One region of the Paenibacillus sp. Y412MC10 genome, then DNA from elsewhere that is predicted to be linked to it. Evidence: riboswitches for the same ligand, from Rfam matches in the RefSeq annotation. Region 1 holds a riboswitch; each other region holds the start of a gene.

What was found. A riboswitch is a leader RNA that binds a small molecule or an ion and turns the genes downstream of it on or off. The one in region 1 is predicted to bind cyclic di-AMP.
Region 2: linked by a shared signal. The riboswitch ahead of GYMC10_RS19420 (C40 family peptidase) and the one ahead of GYMC10_RS02235 (hypothetical protein) in region 1 are both predicted to bind cyclic di-AMP.
Region 3: linked by a shared signal. The riboswitch ahead of ehuB (ectoine/hydroxyectoine ABC transporter substrate-binding protein EhuB) and the one ahead of GYMC10_RS02235 (hypothetical protein) in region 1 are both predicted to bind cyclic di-AMP.
Region 4: linked by a shared signal. The riboswitch ahead of GYMC10_RS26865 (TrkH family potassium uptake protein) and the one ahead of GYMC10_RS02235 (hypothetical protein) in region 1 are both predicted to bind cyclic di-AMP.

Annotation. Positions count from the first base shown of each region.
Region 1 is NC_013406.1:522,974-530,314, reverse strand. It holds gene kdpC (potassium-transporting ATPase subunit KdpC) at 1-444, opposite strand, end outside; gene kdpB (potassium-transporting ATPase subunit KdpB) at 525-2,558, opposite strand; gene kdpA (potassium-transporting ATPase subunit KdpA) at 2,581-4,260, opposite strand; gene GYMC10_RS33250 (potassium-transporting ATPase subunit F) at 4,291-4,359, opposite strand; gene GYMC10_RS02235 (hypothetical protein) at 4,518-4,928, opposite strand; cyclic di-AMP (ydaO/yuaA leader) riboswitch at 5,058-5,226, opposite strand; cyclic di-AMP (ydaO/yuaA leader) riboswitch at 5,769-5,941, shown strand; gene GYMC10_RS02230 (hypothetical protein) at 6,078-6,539, shown strand; gene GYMC10_RS02225 (proline dehydrogenase family protein) at 6,689-7,341, opposite strand, start outside.
Region 2 is NC_013406.1:4,498,798-4,506,138, reverse strand. It holds gene GYMC10_RS19445 (ABC transporter ATP-binding protein) at 1-178, shown strand, start outside; gene GYMC10_RS19440 (leucyl aminopeptidase family protein) at 219-1,679, shown strand; gene GYMC10_RS19435 (copper homeostasis protein CutC) at 1,710-2,396, shown strand; gene GYMC10_RS19430 (ROK family protein) at 2,432-3,385, shown strand; gene GYMC10_RS19425 (hypothetical protein) at 3,690-4,217, opposite strand; cyclic di-AMP (ydaO/yuaA leader) riboswitch at 4,480-4,613, shown strand; gene GYMC10_RS19420 (C40 family peptidase) at 4,617-5,093, shown strand; gene GYMC10_RS19415 (stalk domain-containing protein) at 5,213-6,487, opposite strand; gene GYMC10_RS19410 (2Fe-2S iron-sulfur cluster-binding protein) at 6,710-7,099, shown strand; gene GYMC10_RS19405 (AraC family transcriptional regulator) at 7,197-7,341, opposite strand, start outside.
Region 3 is NC_013406.1:6,349,432-6,356,772, reverse strand. It holds gene GYMC10_RS28090 (AI-2E family transporter) at 1-790, shown strand, start outside; gene GYMC10_RS28085 (ring-cleaving dioxygenase) at 1,046-1,999, shown strand; gene GYMC10_RS28080 (flavin reductase family protein) at 1,996-2,607, shown strand; gene GYMC10_RS28075 (SDR family NAD(P)-dependent oxidoreductase) at 2,790-3,533, shown strand; cyclic di-AMP (ydaO/yuaA leader) riboswitch at 3,903-4,049, shown strand; gene ehuB (ectoine/hydroxyectoine ABC transporter substrate-binding protein EhuB) at 4,404-5,258, shown strand; gene ehuC (ectoine/hydroxyectoine ABC transporter permease subunit EhuC) at 5,260-5,913, shown strand; gene ehuD (ectoine/hydroxyectoine ABC transporter permease subunit EhuD) at 5,917-6,579, shown strand; gene ehuA (ectoine/hydroxyectoine ABC transporter ATP-binding protein EhuA) at 6,592-7,341, shown strand, end outside.
Region 4 is NC_013406.1:6,111,924-6,119,264, forward strand. It holds gene GYMC10_RS26855 (LysR family transcriptional regulator) at 1-311, shown strand, start outside; gene GYMC10_RS26860 (potassium channel family protein) at 348-1,022, opposite strand; gene GYMC10_RS26865 (TrkH family potassium uptake protein) at 1,039-2,379, opposite strand; cyclic di-AMP (ydaO/yuaA leader) riboswitch at 2,443-2,587, opposite strand; gene GYMC10_RS26870 (CPBP family intramembrane glutamic endopeptidase) at 2,878-4,566, shown strand; gene uvrC (excinuclease ABC subunit UvrC) at 4,538-6,541, opposite strand; gene trxA (thioredoxin) at 6,679-6,996, opposite strand; gene GYMC10_RS32115 (hypothetical protein) at 7,248-7,341, shown strand, end outside.

The DNA.
Region 1 (7,341 bases):
AGGATCCAACCCGGAGCCGGAATTCGTTACCAGATCGATCGGCACCTCGCTCACCGGAACGTCCGGGTTGTTCTCCGTCCACGCTTCAATTGATGCCTTCGTTCGTTCAATCAAATCCGGGTTGGAAGGGGCATAGTTATTGCTGCCTGAGCCGGCCCCGTTGTATTCAATGCTGGACACCCTGCCGTGAAAATATTGCGGCTCCGTAAAGTCCTGGCCGATCAATTCCGATCCGACCACCTTTCCGCCCCGATCCGTGACCAAACTGCCGCCGGCTTGCTTCGGCATGAGCAGCTGCGCCGCTCCCGTCGTGACCAGCGGATAAAGAATTCCGCATAACACGATAAATACAAGACTTGTTCTCAGGGCCATGCCCAGCGAGACACGGGCCGCGCCCACCCCGGCGCGAGGGGCCGGCGATGATTTCTGCAATGGCTTATTCATGGTTCCTCGATCCCTTCTTTCATATTTTCCTCAAATAGCAGCCTCCGGGATATCTCGATAGGACGGCTGCTGTTTCCGGCCTAAATCCAGAGATGCACGATCATATCGATCAGCTTAATCCCGATGAACGGCACGATCACGCCGCCTAATCCGTAGACCAGCACATTGCGCTGCAGCAGCTTCGACGAGCTCATCGGCTTATAGGCCACACCCTTCATCGCAAGCGGAATCAGCAGCGGAATGATAATGGCATTAAAGATCAGCGCCGACAGAATCGCCGACATGGGAGAACCCAGTCCCATGACGTTCAGAACGTTCATGCTTGGAATAGCAGCTGCAAACATCGCCGGAATGATGGCAAAATATTTGGCGACATCGTTCGCGACGCTGAAGGTGGTCAGCGCGCCGCGCGTCATCAGCAGCTGCTTGCCGATGGCAACCACCTCGATAATCTTCGACGGATCCGAATCCAGATCCACCATATTGGCCGCTTCCTTGGCTGCGGTGGTACCGCTGTTCATCGCCAGCCCCACATCGGCCTGGGCCAGCGCCGGGGCATCGTTCGTCCCGTCCCCGGTCATCGCCACCAGCTTGCCTTCGGCTTGTTCTCGGCGGATGACGGCAATCTTATCCTCGGGCTTGCTCTCCGCGATGAAATCATCGACGCCCGCTTCACGGGCAATCGTCGCCGCGGTGAGCGGGTTGTCGCCCGTGCACATAATCGTCTTGATGCCCATCCGGCGCAGCTGGTCAAACCGTTCCTTCATGCCCGGCTTCACGGTATCCTTCAGGTAGATCAAACCAAAGATGCGGTTATCCACGGCGACGGCAAGCGGGGTTCCCCCCTCTGTGGCGATGGCGTCGCTATTTGGCGACAAATCCGAAGGGATAGGGCCTCCTTGCGACTGCACCCACGCCTTGACGGCATCCACAGCGCCCTTGCGGACTTTCCGGCCATCCCTCAGGTCCATGCCGCTCATCCGGGTCTCCGCCTTAAATTCGATGAATTCCGCCCCATCCGCCATGCTCTCATCCACTGCGAAACCTTCCTTCCTCAGCAGCTCCAACACCGACCGTCCTTCCGGCGTCTCATCCTGCAGCGAGCTCACCGCGGCCCACTGGGACACCGATGCCAGCGACTCGCCGCCGACGGGAATCAACCGGCTGGCCATCCGGTTACCAAACGTAATGGTACCCGTCTTATCCAGAATCATCGTGTTGATGTCCCCGGCGGCCTCAACCGCTTTGCCGGACATCGCCAGCACGTTGAACTGCGTTACCCGGTCCATGCCGGCAATCCCGATCGCTGACAGCAACCCCCCGATCGTGGTCGGGATCAGACATACCAGCAGCGAGATCAGCACCGGAACGGTCAACTCGATGCCAAGATACTTCGCGATCGGTGCCAGCGTCACAACCACGATCAGGAAGATCAGCGTTAAGACGATCAACAGCGTATTCAGCGCAATTTCGTTTGGCGTCTTTTGCCGGGAGGCCCCTTCGACCAGCGAGATCATCCGGTCGATAAACGATTCCCCCGGATCGCTCGTAATCCGGATGCGGATCGTATCGCTGACAACCCGGGTCCCCCCCGTGACCGAGCTGAAATCGCCGCCGGCTTCTTTAATGACGGGGGCGGATTCCCCGGTAATCGCCGATTCGTCAACGGATGCAAGGCCCGCAATCACTTCCCCGTCCCCGGGAATCATCTCGCCCTGCGCGACCATCACGATATCTCCTTTGCGCAGAGCCGTGGACGACACGGATTGTACCCCGCCGTTCTCCATCACTTTGCGAGCCGTCATTTCCTGCTTCGACTGCTTAAGGGAATCGGCCTGCGCCTTGCCGCGCCCTTCGGCAAGCGCCTCTGCGAAGTTTGCGAACAGCAGCGTGAACAGCAGGATGACGAATACGGTCAGGTTAAATCCGATACTGCCCTCGGTACCGAAATAGGACGGAAATATCGTCATAAGCAGCACGACCAGAGTCCCGGCCTCCACGACAAACATGACCGGATTTCTCATCATCAGGACGGGATTCAGCTTCGTGAAGCTTTCCTTCAGCGCCTGACGGACCATCTCTTGGGACATCGCTTTTTTTCTCGTATTATTCATGGTAATAGGCCACCTTTTCTATTTAACGAATCGTCAGATGCTCGGCAATCGGTCCCAGCACCAGCACAGGCAGGAAGGTCAAGGCACCGATGATCAGGACCACCGCGATGAGAATGCCGGCAAAAAGCTTATTATCTGTCCGGAACGTTCCGAGCGTCTCGGGAACCCACTGCTTCCGCATCAGCGAGCCGCCTACAGCGAGCAGGGCAATCATCGAAATGTAGCGCCCGATCAGCATGACCAGTCCGGTGCTGATGTTCCAGAACGGCGTGTTATCCGCAAGGCCCTCAAACCCGGAGCCGTTATTGGCAGCGGATGACGTGTATTCGTAAAGCACCTGCGAGATGCCGTGAAAGCCCGAATGGGCAATGCCCGGCTGTCCCGCATCCGTCATGAGCGCGAGCGCCGTCGGAGCAAGGATGATCAATGGGTGTACCAGAATGACAATCGCGATCAGCTTCATCTCCCGGGCCTCGATTTTTCTGCCGAGAAATTCGGGGGTACGGCCAACCATAAGACCGGCCAGGAACACCGCCAGGATCGCGTACATGAGCATATTCATCAGCCCGACGCCTTTTCCGCCAAAAACGGAATTCAGCATCATCAGGGACAGCGGCGTAATCCCGCCGAGCGGCGTGAGCGTATCATGCATGTTATTGACCGACCCGGTCGTAGCCGCGGTTGTCACCGTCGTAAACAGGGAGGATTGGGCGATCCCGAACCGGACCTCTTTGCCCTCCATGCTGCCTTGCGAGGCGTCGATGCCCAGCTGGTTTAATGCCGGGTTGCCGTTGGTTTCCGCAGCATAGTTCAAGGACAGGAAGCCGATAAACAAGGTCATCATTACCGAGAATATGATCCATCCCTGCTTGCGGCTCTTCGCGAACAAACCAAATGTGTAAGGAAGCGCCGCCCCAAGACTCCACATGGACAGAATCTCGATCACATTGGTCAGCGGGGACGGGTTCTCGAACGGATGCGCCGAGTTGGCCCCCATAAAACCGCCCCCATTGGTGCCCAGATGCTTGATCGATTCGAGCGCAGCCACCGGGCCCACCGCTATTTGCTGCTCGCTTCCTTCCAGCGTCGTGACGCTGAGCGTAGGCTTCAGGGTCTGCGGCACCTGCAGCGCCACCAGTACCATCGCAATGATGAAAGCAGCCGGAATGAATACACGGGTATGCGCCTTAACGAAGTCCTCAAAAAAGTTGCCGACGGTCGTGCCCTTGCTGGTCACCGCCCGGATAAAAGCAATCGCCACGCACAGCCCGGTCGCTGCGGACGTAAACATCATCATCGTAATGACGGCCATCTGGGCCAGATAAGACAATCCCGACTCGCCGCTGTAATGCTGAAGATTCGTATTGGTCATAAAGCTGATAATCGTATTGAACGACAAGGTTGGTTCCATATGGCCGATACCGCTCGGGTTCAACGGCAGCACTTTCTGCAGCCGCAGAATCAAGTAGCCCGCCGCAACCAGCACGATATTCGTTAACACAAAGCTGACGGCATATCCTTTCCATGTCATCCCCTTGCGTTCTTTTAAGCCGATCAGAGCAAAGATCCGTTTCTCCGCCCAGGAGAACCATCTGTCCGTTCCATTGCTTTCATAACGAAACACCTGATATAGATAAGTTCCCAGCGGCTTGACCAGCAGCACCAGAACGAGTATAACGATGGCAATTTGTAAAATGCCCATGACGAATGCCTTCCTCCTTCAGCCGTTTCCCTAGAATTTTTCAGGGTGAATCAGCGCATAAATCAAATAGAGAAAAATAAAAATCGTGAATATCAACATGATCATCACGGCTGATCAGCCTCCGGTTCCGAAACCACGCGCCCGCACCAGGACATAAACAGCATGAGCAGTCCGTAGGTTCCTCCCAAAATGAGCACCATAACTAAATCCTGCATGAATGTAACCTCCCCTAACTCTTGTGGCGTCAGTCCAAACGCTTAGCTCATTACGGATGCCATCAGAAAGGACACCTGATGATGATTCGTATGAAGCACCACATCGGCACCCAGCCCTTTGTATATCAAGCGCGGATTGCCGGAATGGGTGATCACGTAAATCGACTCCGAGGTCCATGTCCGGCAGATCCGTAAATAGCGGCAGCACAGATTCAAGCTGCTTTCGAACAGAAACACCTTGCTGACGGGAAACTCGGGAATGATCCAGGTCTGCTCGTCTCTTGTATCAATCAAAATGATGGGTCTGCAGCCCAGTTCTCGCAGCCTCTGCTGCTCAGCCCGGTTGTTGGCTATGGCCGCAAACGGAACACGTTTGTGAATCAGCTGGCGGACGAATTCCTCCCCGGCCTTGTTCGGCGCGGATACCAGGATGAATTCCTGTGGTTTCTCCATCTTCGTTTCTCCTCCTAAGGTCAGAAAGAGAAGGCAACAACAAAGAAGCCTGCGGAAAGAGAAGAACTCTTCCCGCAGGCTTCTTACAGGCCACGGTGAAATACACCGTGGCCCAAGTCCACGACAATCGTTGCCTCTCTCGATACGCTTACGAGGTTAGCTGACGGATTCGGGCGTGAGAGTCGCCCTACCCATAGACCGTTATCTTGTCTACAGGATTCACCCCAGAGAGATCAGGTTCATCTCCCGACTGGTTCCCCCGTTCCTTTTCCATTCAAGGACTCAGCGAAAATTAAAAACGAGTAGCATGTTATTCTATTAGCCATTGACTTGTCATCCAGACTGGGCATAACAGCACAGCAACAGGAGGTTCACGCGGTGAGAGTCGCCTCTACCTTCAAATCTCAGCAAGGCCCATGGTGCCTTCTCCTAAGATTCGATCCATAAAGCGCCAGGCGCAGCTCTCACACTGCCTTTACCTTCATGGAACGGCTGCCCGTATGCCTTGGTCGTTGATAACCGTCAATTCATAGTTCGTATCATACGTCCGGCCCTGCAGGATGTAAATGTGAGCAAAAACACATCTGGCGTTATGTCGAACAGGAACCAAGCAGTATTTCGTCTTTATCTTCCGTATACTGCTCTATACTATGTATTTCTCTTGTTTTCTCTTATTTATCGCAATCCAACGAGATACCGAGATTTTGCCACGATAATAGATGACACGGCCGATTGTACGCGTTTTCTTTTACCGTTTTCATCACATTTCGGAATCTATTCGTCCCATACGGTCATTTACTTTTCGTTTCCTCCGGCGTATGATTCATCCATCTATTCGAAACACGTTATACGCCGAGCTCCCGACAGACCGGGAGACGGGGGAACCAAAGTCACCAGTCTTCGATTGGTGAATGGGGTGAATCCGCTGCGCCTAGGATCGAAGGGCCCAGTGGTAGGGTGCTCTCAGTCCGAATCCGTCAGCTAACCTCGTAGGCGCGTTGTTGAGAGAGAATACCATCCAAGCTTTGGCATAGCGGCCGCCGGAATTGGGGCTCTAACCATAAATAGGCCTGGAGAGCGGGGTTTCTCTGCTCACCAGGCCTATTTGCCGTGCATATAACATTCTTATAAAGGAGCGTAGATCATATCATGACGAAACTCATCGAGGCAGCGCTTACACCCGTCATCGAAACCGCAGTGCCTGCATTAGGTGAAGAGACTATCCGCCATATGGAGATATTTCGTTTCGACCGGGGTTCGGCCGAACGTTTTATCCCCTGGAGCGATCACAGCAGGAACTGCGGCTTGTTCAAAATCAGCTGTAAAAACGCATCCGGGTATGCCGAATATGCGCTGCCCAGCACAAGAGAGTTTGCGGATCTGGTTCGCTGGGCATCCGTATTCTCAAGGCTGAGAGGCATGCACGTGATGGAAGCCATTCGCTATGTCCAAAAGCAGCAATGGGGATCCGTACGGATGCTGTTGGCGGTATCGGCCCTCGCCGATTTAGAGGCCAATCAGCATCAGCACATTAGCCGGAAGCGGTTAGGCAGTCTGCCGCTGGAGCGTTCCTTCCTGATGGATTGCTCGGAGGCGTATTATCATTTCTAGGGGCAGCAGCTACAGAGAGCTACTATCCCCGTTTCCTTTGGATTGGGCACTTCTAAGCAGCCTGATGTTTTTTGAAACCATGAAGAACCCCGTCAAAAAGCCACTTATTTCATCAGGCATTTTGACGGGGTTCTGCAATCGGATCCCGCTCACTTGAACATATTTTTGAGCACCATCATCAGATTGGCCGGCTTCTCTGCCAGCCTCCGGGTGAAATACGGGTACCACATCGTTCCATAGGGCATATAACACCGGATACGGTAGCCGTCCTGCGCAAGCGCTGCTTGATCGTTCATCCGCAGTCCATACAGCATCTGAAATTCATAGTCCTGTTTGTCTATGCGGCTCTGCTCGGCAAATACCTTCACCCAGTCGATGATGTTGTCGTCATGCGAGGCAATCGCGACGTAGGCCCCTTGGTCGAAATGCATTTTGACCAATTTCTTGTAGTTGTCAATGACCTCCCGCTTCTGCTGAAAGGCGATGGTTCCCGGCTCTTTGTACGCGCCCTTTACTAGCCGTAAATTAACGCCGGCCCTTAACAGATTCTTCACGTCCTCCTCCGTACGGAACAAGTAGGCCTGCATCACGGTCCCCACATTGGTCAGCCCCTCCTTATGAAGGCGGAGCGTCATATCGATGGTTGCCTGGGTATACGGCGAATCCTCCATGTCCAGGCGAACGAAGTTGCGGTGCTCTTTAGCCTTTCTTACCACCGACCTGATGTTTTCGTAAGCCTTCTCGGGGTCCAGGGCCATGCCCATCTGCGTCGGTTTCAAGGATACGTTCGATTGCACTTCGC
Region 2 (7,341 bases), 3.1 Mb from region 1:
CATTCTAAAGGGGGATCTGCCGAGCCCGGTCAATCCGCCGACAGGCTGCCGATTCCATACCCGCTGTCCTTCCTGCATGGAAGTATGCAAACAGATTACGCCTGTATACCGTGAGATTGAGCCGGGACATCAGGTGGCTTGCCATTTATATGACGAAGAAATCATGAAGAAGGCGTAACAGACCGCGATTTTCTCATAAAAGGAGGTAAGGGCTCGATATGAACATTACCATCGATGAAGTTCAGCTGGCAGATACTTCGATCTATGCGGTTTATGAGGGTGAGGAGTCTCATTACCGCGTAACGGAATCCCGGAAGCAAAGCAAGACGCTGACCTGGTTCTATGGACGTTCCGAGCACGAGTCGGACGATCTCGTTGCCGGAATGGGGCAACGTTCGAACCTCACTTCGGAGCAAGTGCGAAGAACGGGCGCTTCGGCCGCGAGAGCGCTGCTCAAGGAGAATAAATCAAGCGCCGTGCTGATCCGACCGGCAGCCCGCGATGTCGGGGTAACTCCAGGTATCTCGGCGGAGGAAGAGCTCCAAGCGTGGCTGGAAGGCTGGCTGTACGGATTGTATCAATTCAATAAGCATCGCGGGGTTACGGCCAATCTACAGGCCCTGTCTCTTCATCTTCGACAAGATGATTGGGAAGGGCTTTCCCGTGAAGATATGGAAGCCGTCATCCGGACGGCGGAAATCCGGATCGAAGGAACGCAGCTCACCCGAGACTTGGTGAATGAATCACCCGAGACGTTAAATCCGGAGGCGTTTGTTGCGGTCGTTGAGGATCGTTTCAAAAAAGCGCCCGTAGACCTTCATGTATACCGCGGTCAAGAGCTTCACGACCGGCAGATGAACGGACTGATCGCCGTGGGTGCCGGCAGCAAATACGAGCCTGCCATGATCGAGATTTCCTACAATGGAGCGGAATCCGGGAAGGAATACCCTCATATCGTGCTTATCGGCAAAGGCGTTACCTTTGATATGGGCGGCATGAACGTTAAGATCGGCCGAGACATCAGCGATGCCCGCATGGATATGGGCGGCGCAGCCGCCGTCGTGGGCGCCATGGATATACTGGTATCGCGGAAATCTCCGGTACGGGTTACGGCATTGATCGCCGTAGCGGATAATTTATCGGGGCCGGATGCGATGCTTCCTTCTTCCGTCGTTCACTATCCGAACGGCTTGAGCGTTCAGGTGGCGAATACTGATGGGGAAGGAAGATTGATCATTGCGGACGCGCTGCTGCACGCGGCCCATCTTAACGCAGACAAGGTGATCGATATCGCAACTCTTACCGGCAATGTCGGTGCGGCATTGGGCTTGGAAATTGCCGGCATTTGGGGCGATCAAGAGATAACGGCCGATTTGGTTGAGATCGGGGAGCGCAACGGAGAGCGCTTATGGCCCATGCCGCTGATGGACGAGTATGAATCCGAGCTTAGAAGCGATTATGCCGACCTGAGGAATGTCGGCACGTCGACTTTGGCAGGTGCCATAACGGCTGCGTTGTTTATCCGCCATTTTGTGGCGGAGACCATGAAATGGGTGCATATCGATATGGCAGGCACGGTCCAGTATAAACGGGAATTCCCTCACTCCGCGGCAGGGGCTACCGGCTATGGAGCCAGGCTGCTGGCGGACTATGTGGAGAAGCAGTTTCGCCCTGCATAAGCGAACCAACGACAGTAAGGAGTGAAGAACATGCTGCTTGAAATTATCGCAACATGCGTGGACGATGCCATCACAGCCGAGAAGAATGGCGCGGACCGTCTGGAATTGATCACGGCGATCACCGAAGGCGGGCTCACGCCGGGCATCGGTCTCGTGGAAGAGGTCGTGAAAGCCGTTCGGATTCCGGTCCATGTGATGGTAAGGCCCCATAGCAGATCCTTTGTGTATAACGCGCTGGATATAGCAACCATGGTTGCGGAGGTTAAGGCGATCCGCAAGGCGGGTGCGGCTGGCGTGGTCCTTGGCATGCTGACTCCGGAAGGAAAGATCGACGAGGCCGCCTTGGCCCAAATGCTGGAATGGACGGGCGATATGCAGGTGACATTCCACCGGGCTTTTGATGAATTGGAGGATCAATTCGAAGGGCTGCGTACATTGCAGAAATATCCGGCCGTCACCCGCGTCTTGACGTCGGGAGGACCGCAGCCGGCACCGCAAGCGATCCCGAGGATTCGCGAGCTTGTGGAACAAGCCGCAGGCACCGGGCTTAAGATTTTGGCCGGGAATGGCCTGAAGTGGGAAATCATACGCGATTTCATCGACCAGACCGGCGTGAGCGAGGTTCATTTCGGCTCAGCTGTCCGGTATGGCCGATCAGGGCTGAAGCCCATTGATCCGGTTGAACTGCGATCCTTGGCTGACAGCTTACATCAATAGAAGTAGCAAACCTATCGGAAACAGGTGAACAAAAATTGCAAACCGAATGGAATAAACAGCAAGAATTTGTGGTTGGCGTTGACCTTGGGGGTACGAAGATCGCGGCAGCGCTCTTTGATTCCGAAGGACAGCTGCTGAACCGGGAGCAAATGGAGACAGCCGGAGCGCGTACGGCCGAGGAAGTGGTCGCGAGAATTACGAACATGATTCGCAGCGTGTCGGGCGGCCACCCGCTTCGAGGCGTAGGCATGGCTTCGCCGGGAACGGTTAACAGCCGGGAGGGCATTGTCATTCACGGCACGAATTTGCCGGAATGGACCAACGTCCCTCTCAAAGCCTGGATGGAACGAGATCTGAATACGGAAGTACAAGTGCTGAATGATGCCAATGCAGCCGCATGGGGCGAATATGTAAGAGGTGCCGGCCGAGGGTCGACGAACATGGTTTACGTGACGCTCAGCACAGGCATCGGTTCAGGCATCGTGCTGGATGGCAAGCTGTTTCTGGGCAGCAATTCCTTTGCAGGGGAACTTGGGCATCATATCATTGATCCCAGCGGTCCGCAGTGCAATTGCGGCAGCCATGGCTGCTGGGAGGTGTTTGCTTCAGGAACGGCCATCGGCCTGGCAGCATCCCAGCGGATGCTTACCCAGACCAGCGTTATTTCTGAACTGGCCGCAGCCGATGGAGGCGTGAACGCCAGGCATGTATTCGAGGCTAAACGTCTTCATGACCCCGTCGCAGTGGAGGTCATCGATCGTGCCGTCTATTACATGGCACTTGGACTGGTTAACGTCATTCACAGCTTCAACCCCGATCGCATCGTGGTTGGCGGGGGTGTGAGCAGAGCAGGCGAGCTTCTTTTCCCGCAGCTTCGGGAAATGACGGATAAGCTGGTCATGCCGTCCTATCTAGGAACCTACGAGATCGTTCCTGCGGGACTGCGGGACGATGTTGGCCTGGTGGGAGCCGCAGCCTTGTTCCAATAATATATTCGTAAGAAAAGGCAACAAAAGCCGCCCTCAAGGGCGGCTTTCTGATTATTCATGAAGAGAGCGGGAAACGGAGCGATCATATTTGCGTAAGCGAAGTCCGTAACTTGTGACAGGTGATAGGCGTAAACCGTAAGCCGTCATCCGTTTTCACTGGAGTCGAGTTTTTGGTTTCCTATTAGGTTTGTTTGTATCCGACAAACAATAAGCGGTTGCCCGCACTTTCCCGCCCGCCGACGGAAGCCGCCGGCTCCAAACCCGCACGCGAGGCGGCCTGCAGGCTTGGAGCCGGCGGCTTCCGCTATTCCATGTATTTTGATGCGTCGAACGTAATCATGCTCGTATGGTTGGCATGCTCGATCAGTGAGGAGAGCCTGGTCACTTCGCGTTCCTTCTTGCGCGCCTGCGCCTGATAAGCTTCCGGATCGTATAAGGCCACGTTAAACAGCGTTACGGCGCCATCTCCGCTTCCCCGGCCGCTCTGGCGCTCCAGCTTCTTGCGGGAGCCGAGATGGGCAAGCTGTCCGATATCGCTGCGCATTTGTTTGGCGAGCTCGATCGCCTCCATGATGGTCATGTCGGAGCCGTTCCAACTAATGGTCTGCGTCGTGTTGGAGATTGCCATCAGCAGATCCAGCTTTCTGTAATCCGCTGCGGCGGCTTCGATCTCTTCCGTAATGGCATCCACGCTGCGTGCAGGATACTCCGCCGTTTCCCCTTTTTCAATGATCGTGCTGCTGTTGTTCAAGCGTTCCGACATCAATTGATTCATGAGACGGTTGATTGCTGCCCGGACTGCCAAAGCTTCAGCCATCGTAATTTGACTCATAAGCGAAGGATCACCTCTTTGATTTCTTGTCTGAATATGTAAACGTTCCGAACTGCAAAAAAGTTGCATGCCCGTTAACAAAACGTCGCCGGAGGTTCGATGGAGTGTTACATAATTGTCATGAGTATACGAGATGGCATAATGAAAAAACATGAAAATTTTCAGCCTATACGACATTGATTAACATATAGTGATAGATTTCTAGGATATTATTGACAGCATCCTTGCTTGTATACTATATTAAGAGAAGGTTACAAAATGTTAATGAATTTTGCCGAATTTCGTTTGTGAAAACGGGGGAACCGTCTTGGGTGAATTATTCTTGTACCATAGAGAGTATAGGGAACCTTCAACCGAACCCTTAGCTAACTCCGTAGGCATCGAAGGAGAGAACGTATTTTGAAGAAATTTGTCATCACATTGCTTGGGTCTGCAATTATTTTTTCTTCTGGTGCCGTATCAGCTTATGCTGATCAACAACCGAATTTTCAGCATCAAGTGAAGCAATTGGTAGGAACGCCTTATAAATGGGGCGGAACAACGACAAGCGGATTTGATTGCTCCGGATTTATTCTGTATATGTTTAGAAATTTCGACATGGATCTTCCGCGCACATCCCAGAGTCAGGCTAAAGCCGGGGTTCATGTGGATCGCGAGGATCTGAGAGTCGGAGATTTGGTATTCTTCAATACAAGCGGCAGCGGCATTTCCCATGCGGGCGTTTACATTGGAGATGGACAATTTGCGCATGCTTCCAGCAGCAAGGGCGTAAGAATCAGCAAGCTTAGCGACTCCTATTACGAACCGCGTTATGTTACGGCGCGCCGTGTATTGAGTCAAGAGAACTATGCTAAACTGGTAGGAAGCGCAAGCTAATTGGAATACGCAGTTTAGAGTTCGATACATAACCGGAAAGCCTGACAAGAGATGATCTTGTCAGGCTTTCTTTTTTATTGAAGATCATAATTTGGGTCTCTACGAAAGGACTCACTAGATTATTCCTTTACGACAGAGGCATTCACGGCGGCTTCCATGCCATTATTATAGGAACGGAACAAGCCCAGACGCCAGAAGGCGGCACCTTTCAGATCATAGCGCTTGGCCAAGCCGAGCTTATCGTCGACGGATGTGGCCGTTTCGCTGCTTAAGCTGATGCCGAGCAGGAGCTTCTGCTTAGGAACGCCTGCCTGAAGTGCCTGCTGAATGGCTTGGTCCACCAGACTGTTGGGTTCAGGAACCTGGGCTTTGGTGCCAACCGGATTGTACTGATACGCCATGACGATGAGATCATCGGCAAGGGAGGCCAGCGTCTTGTAATCATAGCCTTTATAGGCGCTGTTCAATGGCGGAACGGCTAAGGACAGAGCAATGTCGCTCGGCAATGCGGCTTTCAATTGCTTGACGTAATCATTAAGCAGCTTCTGCTGCTTCGCGGCATCCAGTTTAAAACCGAGCCCTTCGAAATCAAGCACCACGCCGCCGAATCCGTTATCCGCCACCGCAGTCGTGATGCCCTCAATGGACTTTTGGCGAAGGCTGCTGTCGCTGAGGACTTTGGTTAATTCGCCGTTTCCGTCCAAAGCGTAAACCATAAGGTACGGTTTAATCTCCCGATCCGCAGCATCCGCAACAATCGATTGCGGAGTCACGTCGCCGGCCGCCGCAGGCAGACGATACTCGTCGCCTTGAAGCGTAAACTGACCTTCCCGATCAATGCGGCTCCAGCCGAAGGCGACTGAATTCATGGATGCTACGAGATCCCGCTCTTGGAAAGATTGCAAAGCGTAAAAGGCTCTTAGATGCATTTCGCGCTGCGGCGACACGAGGGAGACCGTGCGAGTCGCCTGATTCCAGCCGACATTAACGCCGAATTGGCTGCTGAACGAGCTGAGCGGAATCAGAACGCGGCCTTCCCGCTGGACAGGGGGAGCGGCCAGCTTCACTTTTTTACCGTTGACGGTTGCGCTCGAGCTCCCGACTTGAAGCAGCACTTCCGTCGTTTGACCTTTCACCTCGCCAATGGCCTTCACCGTTTGGGTCTTGCTGTTCCACGTGATTTGAATGCCCAGCGCCTCACCGACCGTCCGGAACGGCACGTAAGTGACCCCTTTGTCTATCCTGGGAGCCGCATCGAATGTAAGCGCAACGTCATCCAGCTTGACCGAAATGGCAGGCGCAGCCTGTACCTGGCCGATATGGGGAGCGGTTCCGAGCAGAGATAAGGCAAGAACGGCAGCGACGGCTGTTTTTCCTATTGGTTTATGCAGCATGCTATTGTTTTCCCTCCAACCCAATAAAATAATAGAATGATTCTCATAGAATATGGGATTTGCTCTAGCATACGCTAGTATAGCAAAATTTTCATAGAGTTCCAATTGCATGATGTCATAGAATCGATAAGAGTAAGCATGTTGATTTTTTAAACTTTCCAGTATAATAATTGAAGGAATTCATACATAACCTGATGATTACATGCATAGGGGGATAAAGGCGTGTTTAAATTCTGGAAAAACAAAAAGGGCGAGAACAGCGGAGAGAAATCGTCGCTCCCGGCAGCGGAAGAGAGAATGGAAGCCGTGCCGGACCGGATCATCGAGCTTACGGGCCGCGAGGTTCAGCGTAGCGTGGCCCCTGTTCTGGGCATGACGGTGCTTGACTTGGCCGAGCGGAATGAGGTGGATTGGAACTCTTTTTGCAAAAGAGGGACATGTGCGCGCTGCCGCTGCATGGTGGTGGAGGGAATCGAGTATCTGTCCGAACCCAATCTGGCCGAAGAACGGCGCCTGGATCCGGAAGAAATCGAAGAGGGGTACCGTCTCGGATGCCAGAGCAGGATCGAAACGGTCGGCCCCGTCAAAATCAAGCATGCTCCATACTTTTGACGATATAGAATGACAAATAACAGTAATATATAAAAAGCAGGCAGCCGTACCATTGCGGCTGCCTGCTTTATCGAAAGGAAAACAATCGAAAATTCCTTCACTCCACGGCCAATTTGCTCTGTTCCCGGAACGAGCTTGGCGTTTGACCGGTAATTTTCTTGAACAACATCGAGAAATACTTGTCGTTGCCGTAGCCGACCTGGGAAGCAACCTCGTGCACCGGCATTTCGGAATCCGCCAGC
Region 3 (7,341 bases), 1.3 Mb from region 1:
TCAGATCGTGGCTCTCGTACAGAACGCTCCAGCCTTGTTTGCCAAGCTTGGCGAGCAGCTTCAGGAATTGGAGAATAACGGCTTTTTCCAGGATATTTTTCCGGAGAACGCCAACCCGCTTACACAGCTCACCGATTATTTGAATCAAGGCTTCACGTTCCTGACGAATTATATTATGAATCTGTTCTCGTTCGTGTCGAATTTTGCCATCGTATTGTTTACGTTCCCGATTCTCCTGTATTACATGCTGAAGGAAGGCGGGAAATTCGGGAAGATGGTGGTCAGCTTTTTGCCTGACCGATTCAAGGGCGAGGGAGCCTCGGTGCTGGATGAAATCAACAATGCACTCAAAGGCTTTATCGTAGGCCGGGTTCTCGTCAATTTGGCGCTGGGGGTTTTGATGTATATCGGATTCCTGATTATCGGCCTGCCTTATGCGCTGTTGTTGACGGTCGTGGCGGTCATCGCGAATTTCATACCGTTTATCGGCGCCATTCTATCCGCGATCCCGATCGTGATTATCGGCTTTATTCAGTCCCCGGGAACCGCGATCTGGTCCCTTGTCGTCATTCTGGCGGCCCAGCAGATTCAGGATAACCTGATTGGTCCGTATATCTTCGGCAAACAGCTGGCGATCCATCCCATTACCATCATTATCCTGGTGCTGGTAGGGCAGGATCTTGGCGGGATTATCGGAATTCTGCTGATCGTACCGATCTATATGATCATTAAAATTATCGTAACCAGAGTGTACCAGCTGTTCTTTAAGGAGAAATGGAAAAAGGCTTAAGCCGTGGGATAGGGAGACGGCTTTTAGCCGCATATTAAAGCCGCCCAAGAGCGAGGAATCGTTCTTGGCGGCTTTTTATATATTTGGGGTGCACAGGAGCTTGACAACGATAAGAAAATTATATAATCTTAAAATAAAGATATTAAATTTAAAGATTATTTAATTATTTATGGTTTATGGCTCATCCATCATGCAAAACGGATCATGAACGGAAATAAAGGGTTTCGACACGAAACGGTGAGGGAGAGATGGGATATGACATTACATACGGCAGGCATTCATCATATTACCGCTTATGCGCAGGATCCGCAGAAGAACGTTGATTTTTATACAGGCGTGCTAGGACTCAGAATGGTAAAGAAGACCGTGAATTACGATGCGCCCGAGGTATATCATCTGTATTTCGGGGATGAGGGAGGACAACCCGGAACGATCATCACTTTCTTCCCTTCCTCCGCTTCGCGAAGAGGGCTGCGTGGAGGAGGACAGGCAGGATATACGACCTTTGCGGTTCCTGTAGGGGCCCTGCCTTATTGGGAACAGCGGCTGCGGAGCTTTGGCGTTCCCGTCATGAAGGCTTTCCGGTTTAACGAACAATATCTTCAATTCTCCGATCGGGACGGGCTTTCGCTAGAGTTGGTGGAGCGGGAAGGCGGTCCGAATAACAGCTGGTCCGTGGACGATATAACTCCGGATACAGCCATTAAGGGATTCGGCGGCGCGGTTCTGTTCAGCAGCAAATGGGAGGAAACGAAGAAGGCGCTGGAGAACGTCATGGGACTGACCTACATTGGAGAGGACGTCAATTATGCCCGGTTTCAAGCTGCGGGCCCCTTCGGCAACGTGATTGATCTGCCGATGCGGGATATTCCTTTGGGAGCCGGAGGTGCCGGAACGACCCATCATATCGCATGGCGGGCCCAAAATGATGAGGAGCACGGCAAATGGCATGAATGGGTGAAGGAGCAGGGATTTCGCCCTACGGATATCAGGAACCGTAACTATTTCAAAGCGTTATATTTCAGGGAACGTGGGGGGATCCTGTTTGAGATCGCAACCGATCCGCCCGGATTTACGGTGGACGAAGACCTGCACTCGCTGGGGGAACAATTAAAGCTTCCTGCCTGGTTCGAACCGGAGCGTGCCCGAATCGAGCAGGGGTTGGAGCCTATACAAGTCAAAAATACTGGAGAGGGGCAACTCAAGTGATATCCATTGACCCGAATACCCAAAGCGAACGGGACACATACAAGCTGCTGATTGGAAGCGTCGTTCCGCGTCCGGTCGCTTTCGTTACGACATTATCGGCGGATGGCGTGCTGAATGCGGCGCCGTTCAGTTACTTTTCCATTGTGTCGAGCAATCCCCCTTTGCTGTCGGTTTCCGTTCAGCGAAAGAACAGTGCACCTAAGGACACGGCGAGAAATGCCATGCAGAGCGGCGAGCTTGTCATCCACATCGTGGATGAAGATACCGTTGCAGCCGTGAACGAAACGGCGGCGAATCTGCCTCCGGACGAAAGTGAGCTTGACCGAACCCGTTTAACCCCGGTCGTTAGTGACGTTGTAAAGGTTCCCGGCGTTCTGCAATCCAAGATCCGCATGGAATGCGTGCTGGAGCAGGTCGTCACGTTGGATGGCGCGGATCAGCTGCCTGCCGCTGATCTATTGATTGCCCGCGTCGTCCGATTTCACGTGTCCGAGGAGCTCTACGAGCATGGCCGGATTGACGCATCGAAGTTGAAACCTGTGAGCCGCATGGCAGGAAATATCTATTCGACCCTGGGAGAGATGTTTACGATTGAGCGTCCGGTCTGACAGGGCTTGAGCTTGAATAGGGTTATTGCTTTGCGACTATTTTTAGCGAACATTCTTTTTCTTCGATAGGTTGCTGGTCATTCATTAGGAAACGGGGTATTGGAATATCATGGTCGGTATTTGCCTATTCTACATGAATGGATAGCCGGTTGATGAATTTACAACATAGGAGTGATCAACGCATGAAATTTGATTCCAAGGTTGTCATCGTGACGGGGGGCGCCAGCGGGATTGGCGAAGCGGCAGTCAGACTTTTTGCAAAAGAGGGAGCCAAGGTCGTTATCGCGGATTATTCCGACCAGGGCCAAGCGGTTTCCGACGAATTGAGAGGAGCCGGCTTTGAAGCGCTGTTCGTCAAAACGGATGTAACCCAAGAGCAGGAAGTCACGAATATGGTGAATCAGACGGTGCAGCATTTTGGCCGTGTCGATGTATTGTTTGCCAACGCAGGCATTGCCCATGATGCTCCTGCCGATCAGTTAACGATGGATAACTGGCAGAGAACGATTAATATTAATCTGACAGGGGTCTTCCTGTGCGATAAATATGTTATTCAGCAAATGCTGTCCCAAGGAACCGGAGGGGCAATCGTAAACTGCGGCTCGATCCATAGCCATGTCGGAAAAGCAGGGGTAACCGCCTATGCTTCGGCCAAGGGAGGCGTCAAGCTGTTAACCCAGTCGCTCAGCGCAGACTATGCCTCCAAAGGAATCCGAATCAATGCCGTGTGTCCGGGATATATCGATACGCCGCTGATCAAGGGAAGAACGGAAGCGATCACGCAGCACCTGGTCGGCCTTCATCCGATGGGCCGTTTGGGACAGCCGGAAGAAGTGGCCAAAGCCGTGTTGTTCCTCGCCAGTGAAGATGCCTCCTTCATTACGGGCACGAGCCTGCTGGTGGATGGCGGCTATACCGCGGTATGATGAGAAAAGCCCTGATGCTAAGCATCGGGGCTTTTTTTCAAGTCATTCCAGGCGTTGTTATCAGACTTATTATGGAGTGTTTCAAAAATTTTTTTTCGGTCCCGTATTTCATACGGGCAGACTTCCTGATCCGGGGCTCATTCATGGCATAAAACATATATGGCATGAACGATTTCCGCAAGACCCGTCAAATGCCTGCTATATAGCGGAAAATGGAGCATGGATTCCATGACCAATCCGGTGTATGGACAGCCTTAAATAAAGTGTTCAAAAGGCTCAATATTCTCGTTGCAAAAACGGTGTTTTTTACTTCTGAATTTCCAGAAAAAGCGGTTAAAGGGGTTTGACTTTTCCTGAGCTTCCCTTTATCATGAACACACGCTTAGTTTCCGGCATACATATTCCGGAAAGCGGGGGAACCAGTTTCACCAGGGGCGAGTCACTTGGAATTCACGAGTGTAGGGTACCATCTTACCCGAGTCCGTCAGCTAACCTCGTCAGCAGTGGATGGGTCTTGCATACATAATGGATGTTCATACAAAAGGCCCTTTATTCTCTATAGGGGCCTTTTCTCTATTTTTTGACCCCCTGCTGGCGGAGCTATGTCTAGATCCCCTGTTTGGTGGTCTTTTTGCATTCTGTTACGGAGGAGGGGCAGCGCCTGCAATTGTGGAACGAATTGAATCAGTCAGACGGCATTGGGTCAAAGCGTGCAAGGAAGCGGATGAATCATCTTCCCTGAAGCCTCGTCCCATGCACGGGTATCTGAATGTCTATTTATCCAAGTTAACACATGTGCTAACACGGATAATTTCGTCATGCCGTTTTTTTAAGAAAGTGAAAAGCTATTACGAAAGGTTGTGGAAGGTTTTGAAGAAAGTGGTTGTGCTGGTGTTGTCCGTGATGATGGTGGTATTGCTCGCGGCTTGCGGCGACAAAGGAAGTACGCTGGATCGAGCCATTGAGCAGGGATATATCACCGTAGGGTTTGCGAACGAGAAACCGTATGCCTACAAAGAAGCCAATGGGGAGCTCACGGGCGAAGCGGTTGAGATTGCCCGCGTTATTCTGGAGCGTCTTGGCATCAAGGAGATGAGAGGGGAGCTAACGGAATTCGGTTCGCTGGTCGCCGGATTGCAGGCCGATCGGTTTGATCTGATCACGGCAGGCATGTTCATTAATCCGGACCGCTGCTCTGCCGTCCTGTTCGCGAATCCGGAGTACAGCATCGGGGAAGCCCTTGCGGTAAAGCAAGGGAATCCGATGGAACTTGGAAGCTATGAGGACATTGCCAAGAATGAGCAGGCCAAGGTGGCCGTCATGACCGGTGCGGTCGAAATCGGCTACATGGAGAAGTCGGGCATTCCTGCGGACCGGATCGTACAGGTCCCTGACCAGGCTTCGGCGATTAGCGCCCTCCAGGCCGATCGGGTGCAGGCGATTACCATGACGGGGCCGTCCCTGCAGGCGATGCTGGATTCAGCCAGCGACGACAGCATCGAACGCGTGGCTGATTTCGAGCAGCCGGTCATCGACGGCGAAAGCGTTCGCGGTTACGGGGCTACGGCTTTCCGCCAAGCGGATACCGAGTTCCAGGAGGCTTATAATGCCGAGCTTGAAAAGATGAAGGAGTCGGGCGAGCTGCTGGAAATTTTGCAAGAGTTCGGGTTCACGGAAGAAGAGCTCCCGGGTGAGATGACAGCCGCTGCGCTCTGCGGGGAATAGTATGCCGAATTCTTGGATCGATTTTCTTCCGACGCTGCTCAAAGGAGCAGAGATCACGATTATCGTCGCGTTCTTTTCAGCCATCCTGGCTATCGCGATGTCCTTTGCAGCCGGATTGTGCCGGCTGTCGAAGCTCTGGATCGTCCGCACGGCGACGGCCGTGTACGTCGAAATCTTTCGGGGAACCTCCTTGCTGGTGCAGCTCTTCTGGTTGTATTTTGCCCTTCCGTTCATCGGCATCGAGCTTCCGAAAATGCTGGCGGCGATTCTCGCGATCGGACTTAACTTCGGCGCATACGGCTCCGAGATTGTTCGCAGCGCGGTGCTGGCCGTTCCGAAAGGACAGTGGGAAGCTGCCGTGGCGCTTAATATGAAGCCTTGGCAGAGGCTGTGGAACGTTATACTGCCCCAAGCATCCCTGCGAATGCTTCCCCCGTTCGGGAATCAACTTGTGGAACTCATCAAATCCACCTCGCTCGTTTATTTCATCACGATGGCGGATTTAACGTATCAGGCGATGGTGCTCCGCAACAATTACATCTCCTGGACGACCGAGATTCTGGTGCTGCTGCTCTTCATGTATTTTGTCATCGCCACGCTCGTCTCGATGGCGGTTCGACTGCTGGAGCGCAAACTGACCGCGGGGAGGCTGTAGCGGATGTGGGATTGGAAATATGTGTTTGAAATACTGCCGCAGCTTCTGAGCGCATTAAAAATGACGGTATGGGTCACGCTCTGTGCTTTTGTGGTGGCATTGATTATCGGACTGCTGCTTGCCTTTGCCGCGCGGAGCAAATTTAAGCCCTTGTCACTCATCACCAAAGGAATCATAGAATTTATTCGCAATACCCCCTTGCTGGTACAGGTGTTCTTCCTGTATTACAGCTTGCCGCTGCTGACTGGCATTTCGATTCCGGCCTTCTATGCGGGGGTCATCGGCCTGGGGCTGCATTACAGCACGTATCTGTCGGAGGTGTACCGTTCCGGGATTGAAGGGGTGCCGAAAGGACAGTGGGAAGCCGCAACCGCACTGAACTACACGAAATCCCAGACCTGGCGGAGCATTATACTGCCGCAAGCGGTGCCGCCGATCATCCCGGTGCTGGGGAATTATTTGATTGTCATGTTTAAGGAAACGCCGATTCTATGCGCCATTACGCTGGTCGAGATGATGCTGACAGCCAAAAATATCGTGTCGCAATCATTTCGCGCTTTCGAACCGTACACGCTGGTCGGGATTCTGTTCCTGATCATCAGTTATATCGCGTCGTTGCTGGTGCAAAGGCTGGAGAAGCGTTTGAATTTGCAGCGTGGAAAATAAGGAGGGAGTCTATTGAATGCCGTTGTAATCGATGAGCAGGCTGAAGAGGCGAAGAAGCCGGAGCGGGAAAGAAATCCCGTTACGGGTTCACAGCCGATCGTGAAATTTGCGGGCGTGACCAAGTCGTATGGCGACCTGCAGGTGCTGAAGGGCATCGATTTGGAGATGCAGCCGGGAGAAAAGGTGGCCGTGATCGGTCCGAGCGGATCTGGCAAAACGACGATGGGCCGGATGCTGATGACGCTGGAGGAACCGACCGAGGGGATCATCGAGGTTGATGGCGAGCTGCTCTGGCATATGGAGGAGAAGGGCAAGCTGGTCCGGGCAAACGAGAAGCATCTGCATCGGATGCGGTGCAACGTCGGCATGGTCTTCCAGCATTTCAATCTGTTCCCGCACATGAATGTGCTTCGCAACGTGACGGAAGCCCCGCGCAAGGTGCTGGGGTTGTCCAAGGAGGAAGCGGAGGAGCGGGCCGTCTCGATGCTGGGCAAGGTCGGTTTGGCCGATAAGCTGAAGATGCACCCGTCCAATTTGTCGGGAGGCCAGAAGCAGCGCGTCGCCATCGCTAGAGCGCTGGTCATGCGGCCGAAGGTGATGGTGTTTGACGAGGTAACCTCGGCGCTGGATCCTGAGCTGGTCGGCGAGGTGCTGGAGGTGATCCGGGAAATCGCCGAAGAAGGCGAAATGGCCATGATGCTGATTACGCACGAGATGGATTTTGCGAAGGAAATCGCGGACCGGGTCATCTTCGGAGCCGAC
Region 4 (7,341 bases), 1.5 Mb from region 1:
CGGACGATCTGTTTCACCGCTGGGGCATCATGCCCGATATCCGGATGGAGATCGACTCCTTCGAAGCGATCGTCAGGCTGATCCCGACCTGCAAGGCGGCCGCACTGCTGCCCAAATCCTATCTGAGGCCGCAGCTGCTGTCCGATAACGGGCTCGTCGACATTCATATTCCGGCACTCATCGAAACCCGGCGAACGACTTCGCTGATCTACGGTCAAGCCTCGGAGCTGAGCAAGGCGGCCAGCCGCTGGATCGAAGAAACGGAGATCCTGTTCCGCAAGCTGGAGGAAGATAAATCGAAAAAAAACTGACGATATTTCGCAATCGTCAGTTTTTTTCTACTATATTTATTTTTCGAGCATATTCACGACTTCGGACTCAAAGCGGTCCACATTGTCATTGGAGCCGATCACAACCATAATGTCGCCGGAGTTCACGACGTCCATGGCCGTCGGAGCTACGATAATGCCGGACTGTTTATTCAGCGCCACCACGCTGACGCCGTACCGGACCCTCGTATTAAGCTCGCTCAGCGTTTTTCCGTCCATGCAGTCCGTGACCGTCATCTCCACAATCAGATAATCCTTGGATAATTCGATATAATCAAGCAGGTTCGGCGTCACGAGCTGGTGCGCTACCCGGATCCCCATATCCCGCTCGGGAAAGATGACCCGGTCCACGCCAAGCTTCTCCAGCGCCCGGCCGTGCAGCACCGATATCGCCTTGGCAACGACCATCGCGACACCCAGCTCTTTCAACAGGATGGCGGAGAGGATGCTCATCTGAATGTCGTTCCCGATCGCAACGATCCCGCAGTCGAAGTTGCGGATGCCGAGCGATTTAAGCACTTCCTCATCCGTCGCGTCCGCCACCACCGTATGCGTCAGCAGCTCGCTCATGTCCTCGACGACCTCTTCGTTCCGGTCGATGCCGAGCACCTCATATCCCTGTTCCATCAGCTCCAGCGCCAGACTGGCGCCAAATCGCCCCAAACCGATGATTGCAAATTGCTTTGGTTTCATGTCTCTCCTATACCCCTTATCCAATTATCATTTTGCCTTCCGGATGACGATATAATTCTTTACCCTTTTTCGGCCCCAATGCATAAGCAAGCGTCAATGGCCCCAATCGACCCGCAAACATCGTAAGGCTGATCAGGATCTTCCCGAACACGGTCAAATCGGGCGTTAAGCCCATGGAGAGACCTACCGTACCGAAGGCGGATGTCGTTTCGAATAGAATCTCCAGGAAGTCCCCTTCCTCTGTCGTCGACAGAATCATCGAGACGGTTAGAACGAGCAGCAGGGCCAGCAAGGCAATGGTCAGTGCCTTCAGCACCCGCTCCTGGGCCAGGCGATAACGGAACATAACGATGTCTTCCCGCCCGCGCATCATCGCAATGACCGCCCCTACCATAATGGTAAAGGTCGTGGTTTTGATGCCGCCGCCGGTTGACCCTGGAGATGCTCCGATAAACATCAGGATGACGATAAAAAATTGCGTTGCCTGTCTGAGCCCCGTAATATCTATAGTATTCGCGCCCGCCGTACGCGGCGTTACGGATTGGAATAACGCGCCGAAGAATTTTCCGCCCCAGTTCAGGGAACCCAGCGTTCTCGGATTGGTAAATTCAAATATGAGAATGACGATAAATCCGACCGCAAGCAAGGCAGCCGTCATCGTGAGCACCACCTTGGAGTGCAGGGAGAGCCTCCGCTGTTTTCGATAATCGATCAGATCGGACAGCACAATAAATCCAATGCCCCCGGAAACAATCAAGAACATCACAACGAAGTTGACTACCGGATCGTATACATACCCGGTCAAACTCCGAAAATCGCCAAACAAATCGAAGCCGGCGTTGTTAAACATCGTCACCGCATGAAAAACACCGTAATAGATCGCCCGGCCCAGCGGCATATCAAACGCCCAACGAACCGATAAAAGGACTGCGCCGCAGGCCTCGATGACGAGCGAGTACAGCAATACTCTGCGTATCAGCCTTACGATGCCTTCCATCGAGGACTGATTCATCGCTTCCTGCAAGATTAGACGGTCTTTGAGCGATATGCGTCTCTTCAGAACCAAGGCGAATAAAGTAGCCATCGTCATGAATCCGAGCCCGCCGATTTGAATCAGCAGCATGATCACGACTTCTCCGAAGGAACTGAATGTCGTTCCCGTATCCACTACGACCAGGCCCGTTACGCACGTTGCCGAGGTCGAAGTGAACAAGGCGTCAGTAAATCCAAGCGGTTCGCCCGTCGTCGTCGAGATTGGCAGCATTAACAGCCCGGTCCCGATGAAGATGATGGCCGCAAAACCAAGCACGAGAATTTGGGGCGGAGACAATGTAAGCCAGTTTAATTTAGCGTTCAATCGGACACCTTCTTTAAAAAAATCAACGAAAAAAGACACTGGAAAACGCAGTGCCTTTCGGTCTGGTTCCTGTGCAACAGCCTACGAGGTTAGCTGACGGATTCGGGCATTTCCACAGGTCGCCCTATTCATTATTCCGGGAATAATGAAATTCACCCCAATTACATGGTTCCCCCATTTTCATTACGAAATTCGGCTGGAATATTCGGTTCCTTCAAGCATGATGTGATTATAACTCAATCCGTTACGTAACCCAATGCTGTTTTTCGCCCGAAATATCTTTAAAAGAGCGCGAATTGGGCATATTCAAGAATACAAGCGTAGGGTTCTCTAACGTTTTCGAAACCTTTCATTCATTTTCATCGATTTATTTCAATATTCCGATAATTGGGATAAGCTGCTTATGGCTTTCATACTATGTTATATTGACTCTATGCGTTCTTAATCAGGCATATCGAATACCAGTGGGAGTATCAACTTTCTTAGAGGAGGAATTTCATGAATCGTGCAAGAGAGCCCTTGAAGCTGAAGCCCAATCTGAAGCAGCTCATCGCGCCTGCCGCAGTCGGCCTGATTCTGTTCCTATTATTTCAGGTATTTCCGTGGGCGAATCCGGAAGATACCGAGATGGCCTCACCGGATATCATTTCCAAGGAGCAGGCTCGGCAGGCAGCTTCAAGGTTTGCTCAGGAGCATCTGCAGTTTGCGGCTGCGGACACGGACGAAACCTTGGTTACATATCAATCCAAATCGGAACTTTACGGATATCTGGCGAAGGAGAAGAGACTTTCGGAATATAACAAAACCTATGAAGCCAAATATCCCTATGACGTATACCGCGTTCGCTTCAGCGAGCCTGGAGGGGATGCCCTCAATGTGGACGTTCACATGCAAAATTCCGGCATCGTCGGATTCTCGTATGATTATGCCCGTTCCAGCTTTGATCGGATCGAGCTAAACAAGGGCGAGATTCAGAGGCAGATGCTGCTCGTCGTTGAGGACGGCATGACATTGGCCGAGAAGCAGGCGCTGGCGGAGCCATGGCTTCAGCGGGCGGGTTATGACCTGTCGAATCTGGAGCTGGTTACGAAGGAGGGGGATCCCCGTCTCAAATATGTGGACCCTGAATCCAGGATCGGGGACTCCAGGCTGGAGCACCGCTTCACCTTCGAGCAGGGGAAATTGCGCTCTTATGAGCCCTCCTTCTCGGTGCCAGCCGCCCACTCTGCTTATGTCAACAAGCAGACGCAGGATGCCACCCTGCTGACGCTCGCAGGGTACGGCCTGTTCACCCTAATCCTGGGCATTCTTGCGATTGTGTACAGCGTGAAGACCAGGGCCTACACCTCGTTTAAGCGCGGCCTGTTCTTATCGGCGCTGCTGTTCGTCATTCAGATGCTGAATACGTACAATCTGATTCCCGTTTTCAAATCCGAAGGCATGTCGCAAACCGGCGTGCTCGGGATGATGATTTTCTATGCCGTCTATTCGCTCGTCTTCTCCGCCCTGCTCTATTTCTCCCTTGTCGGCGGCAGCGGGCTGTGGCATAAAGAAGACGGGCTCAATCCATGGCCGCGCGCCAAAGAACCCGGATACGGGCATTACGTGCTGGACAGCATGAAGCTGGGGTATATGTGGGCCTTCATCCTGCTTGGCGTCCAATCCGTCATCTTTATCGGTCTTGGTCTGACCCTGAATACATGGTCCACCACGGATGCGACGCAATCGCCTTACAACATGCTGTATCCTTGGCTGTTTCCGTTGATGGCCTGGCTGGCCGGCATATCCGAGGAGGCCGTGTACCGGCTGTTCGGCATCAAGATGGTGAAAAAGATCGTCCGCAATACCTTTGTCGCAAGCTTGATCACCTCGCTCATCTGGGCGCTGGGACATACGCTCTATCCGATATACCCCGTGATCTCCCGGCCGATTGAGCTGGTCATCATCGGTTTGCTGTTCAGCTACATCTTTTTGAAATACGGGTATTTGGCTGCGATGTTCTCCCATGTCATCTTCAACAGCATCCTGATGGGCATCAGCCTGATCATGCTCAAAGATGCCGCCAACCTGCTGACCGGCGCTTTTTACATGGTGCTTCCGGCGATTGTCGCCTATGCGATTTACCGTTTCAACCCGACAAAAAAAGAGAAGCCGTATGTCACGACTCCTCCTCACGAAGTGCATTAAGAATATCCGTTGCTAATTTTTCACCGATGGAAAGGGGCTTGAAGTCTTCGACTGAAGCCTCTTTTATTTTTTTGACCGAGCCAAAATGCTTCAACAGCATTTTGCGGCGCTTCTCCCCGATGCCCGGAATCGAATCCAGCTTGGACGTCACCATCGATTTCCCGCGCTGCTCGCGGTGGAAGGAAATCGCGAAACGGTGAACCTCATCCTGAATGCGCTGGAGCAAATAGAACTCCTGACTGTCCCGAGGCAGCGACACCGGCTCCGGCGGATCTCCGACCATCAGCTGCGCCGTTTTATGCTTGGCATCCTTCACAAGCCCGCAGACCGGGACGAACAGCCCGAGTTCATTCTCCAGCACGTCGATGGCTGCTGAGATCTGTCCCTTCCCCCCATCGACGACAATGAGGTCCGGAAGCGGCAGGTTCTCCTTCAATACACGCTCATACCGCCGCCGGATCACTTCACGCATCGTATCGTAATCGTCCGGCCCCTGCACGGTACGGATCTTATATTTGCGATATTCCTTCTTATCCGGTTTTCCGTTGGTGAATACCACCATGGCCGATACCGGGTTGGAGCCCTGAATGTTCGAGTTATCAAACGCCTCGATCCGGTTAAGCGACTGGAGGCCAATCACCTCGCCCAGATTGGCCGCTGCAACCGAGGTCCGTTCTTCATCGCGCTCAATCAAGCGGAATTTCTCGTCCAGGGACACCTTCGCGTTATCCGACGCCATGCCGACCATCTGTTTCTTCAAGCCCCGCTGCGGCACGTGAACCTTCACGCCCAGCCATTCCTGCAAGGCAGCAGCGCCCCCGGCAGCATCCACGAGACCCGCGGCCTCCGCCTGCTCCGCCTGGGCTTGGACAAGGACTTCATGCTGTTCTTCGGATATATCCGTGGTCAGCTTCTTCTCCGTTTCCGCGGCTTCGCCTGCGTTACGGGCACCTTGTTCCCCGGCGCTTCCGGTTGCCGTCTCGGAGCCGGCCTCCTCTGCCAGCAGCGGCCCCGGCAGCAGAATTTCCTGCGGCAATGCGGGATTATCGCTGTAATACTGGGCTATGAACGACATGAAATCACTGTGCGCATCCCCGTAGAACGGAAAAACGGACTTGTTGCGCTGCACCATTTTGCCTTGGCGCATGTACAGAATCTGCACGCACATCCAGCCTTTGTCCACGGCATAACCGAATACGTCGCGATCCCGGGTATCCGTTGTCGTGATCTTCTGTTTCTCCATCAGGGTATCGATATGGATGATTTGGTCCCGCAGCTCCTTGGCACGCTCGAAGTACAAATCCTCCGCGGCCTCCTGCATCTTTCGCTGCAGTTCCTTCTTGATCTCTTCGTGCCCGCCGCTCAGGAATGAAGTAATCTCTCCTGTAATCTGTTCATAGGCGGATTTCGGCACTTCCTTCACGCATGGAGCCAAGCATTGTCCCATATGGTAATACAAGCAGACCTCTTTGGGCATAACGCCGCATTTGCGCAGTGGATACATCCGGTCCAGTAGCTTTTTGGTCTGCTGCGCCGCATACGCGTTCGGATAAGGACCGAAGTATTTGGCTTTATCTTTAAGCACCCTTCTGGTCACTTCCAGGCGGGGATGCTCTTCATTCGTTATTTTAAGGTAGGGATAGGTTTTATCGTCCTTCAGCAGCACATTGAATCTCGGCTGATGGGTTTTGATCAGATTGCACTCCAGAATTAACGCTTCCATGTTGCTGCCCGTCACGATGTATTCGAAATCGCGGATTTCCGAAACGAGCATCTGGGTCTTCCCGTTATGGCTCCCGGTAAAATACGAGCGCACCCGGTTCTTCAGCACTTTGGCCTTGCCCACGTAAATAATCGTGCCTTCATGGTTCTTCATCAGGTAGCAGCCCGGCTGATCCGGCAGCAATGCCAGCTTGTGGCGAATATTCTCCTGCGCCTTCTCTTGCTCCTGAAGCCGTTTGGCAGAATCGTCCATGCTATTCCTCCTCTCCAAGGAGATTTATAATATTAACGTTATAAATATATACCATGATAATGAACCACACAAAGCGCCTCCGGGTTACACCGAAGGCGCTGTATGAAAGCGGATTGCAGTCTATGGGCAAATCCTGCTTATTGATGTTTTGCAATGATGCCCTTCAAGGCTTCTTTGGAGTTCAGACCTACGACTTTATCGACAGGCTGGCCGTCTTTAAAGAAGATCATGGTCGGAATGCTCATGACGCCGAAGCGTGCTGCGGATTCCGGATTCTCATCCACGTTCACCTTTGCAATTTTTACATCATCGCCGAGTTCTGAAGACAATTCGTCCAGAATCGGAGCAAGCATTTTACAAGGGCCGCACCATGGCGCCCAGAAATCAACTACAACCGTGCCTTGTCCTTCTACTTCATTGACGAAGGTTTGGTCGGTAACATTGACGATAGCCATTGTATTCTCCTCCTCACAGGATAAGATCGAGTAAAGTGCGAATCATAATTGTCGAATGGGTCGACGAATTTAGTATACCACAATCGGCCGGAAAAAGTGAAATATACTCACCTAAAGAAAGAGGTTTTCACGGGATTTTTATGCAATCTTTACAAATGATTTGCGCATTGGGTATACTACTAGTAACAAGTCGGGTGACTGTCAAGTTTTTCGTTCGCACGGCATGTTCACCTTTTGAGGAGGCAAGCACCATGGATGTAAACGTACGCGTTAACGATCCACGGGAGCACATCAATGAAGAACCACGCAATGACTTTGGCGATTTGATGATGGGCTTCGTGGGGA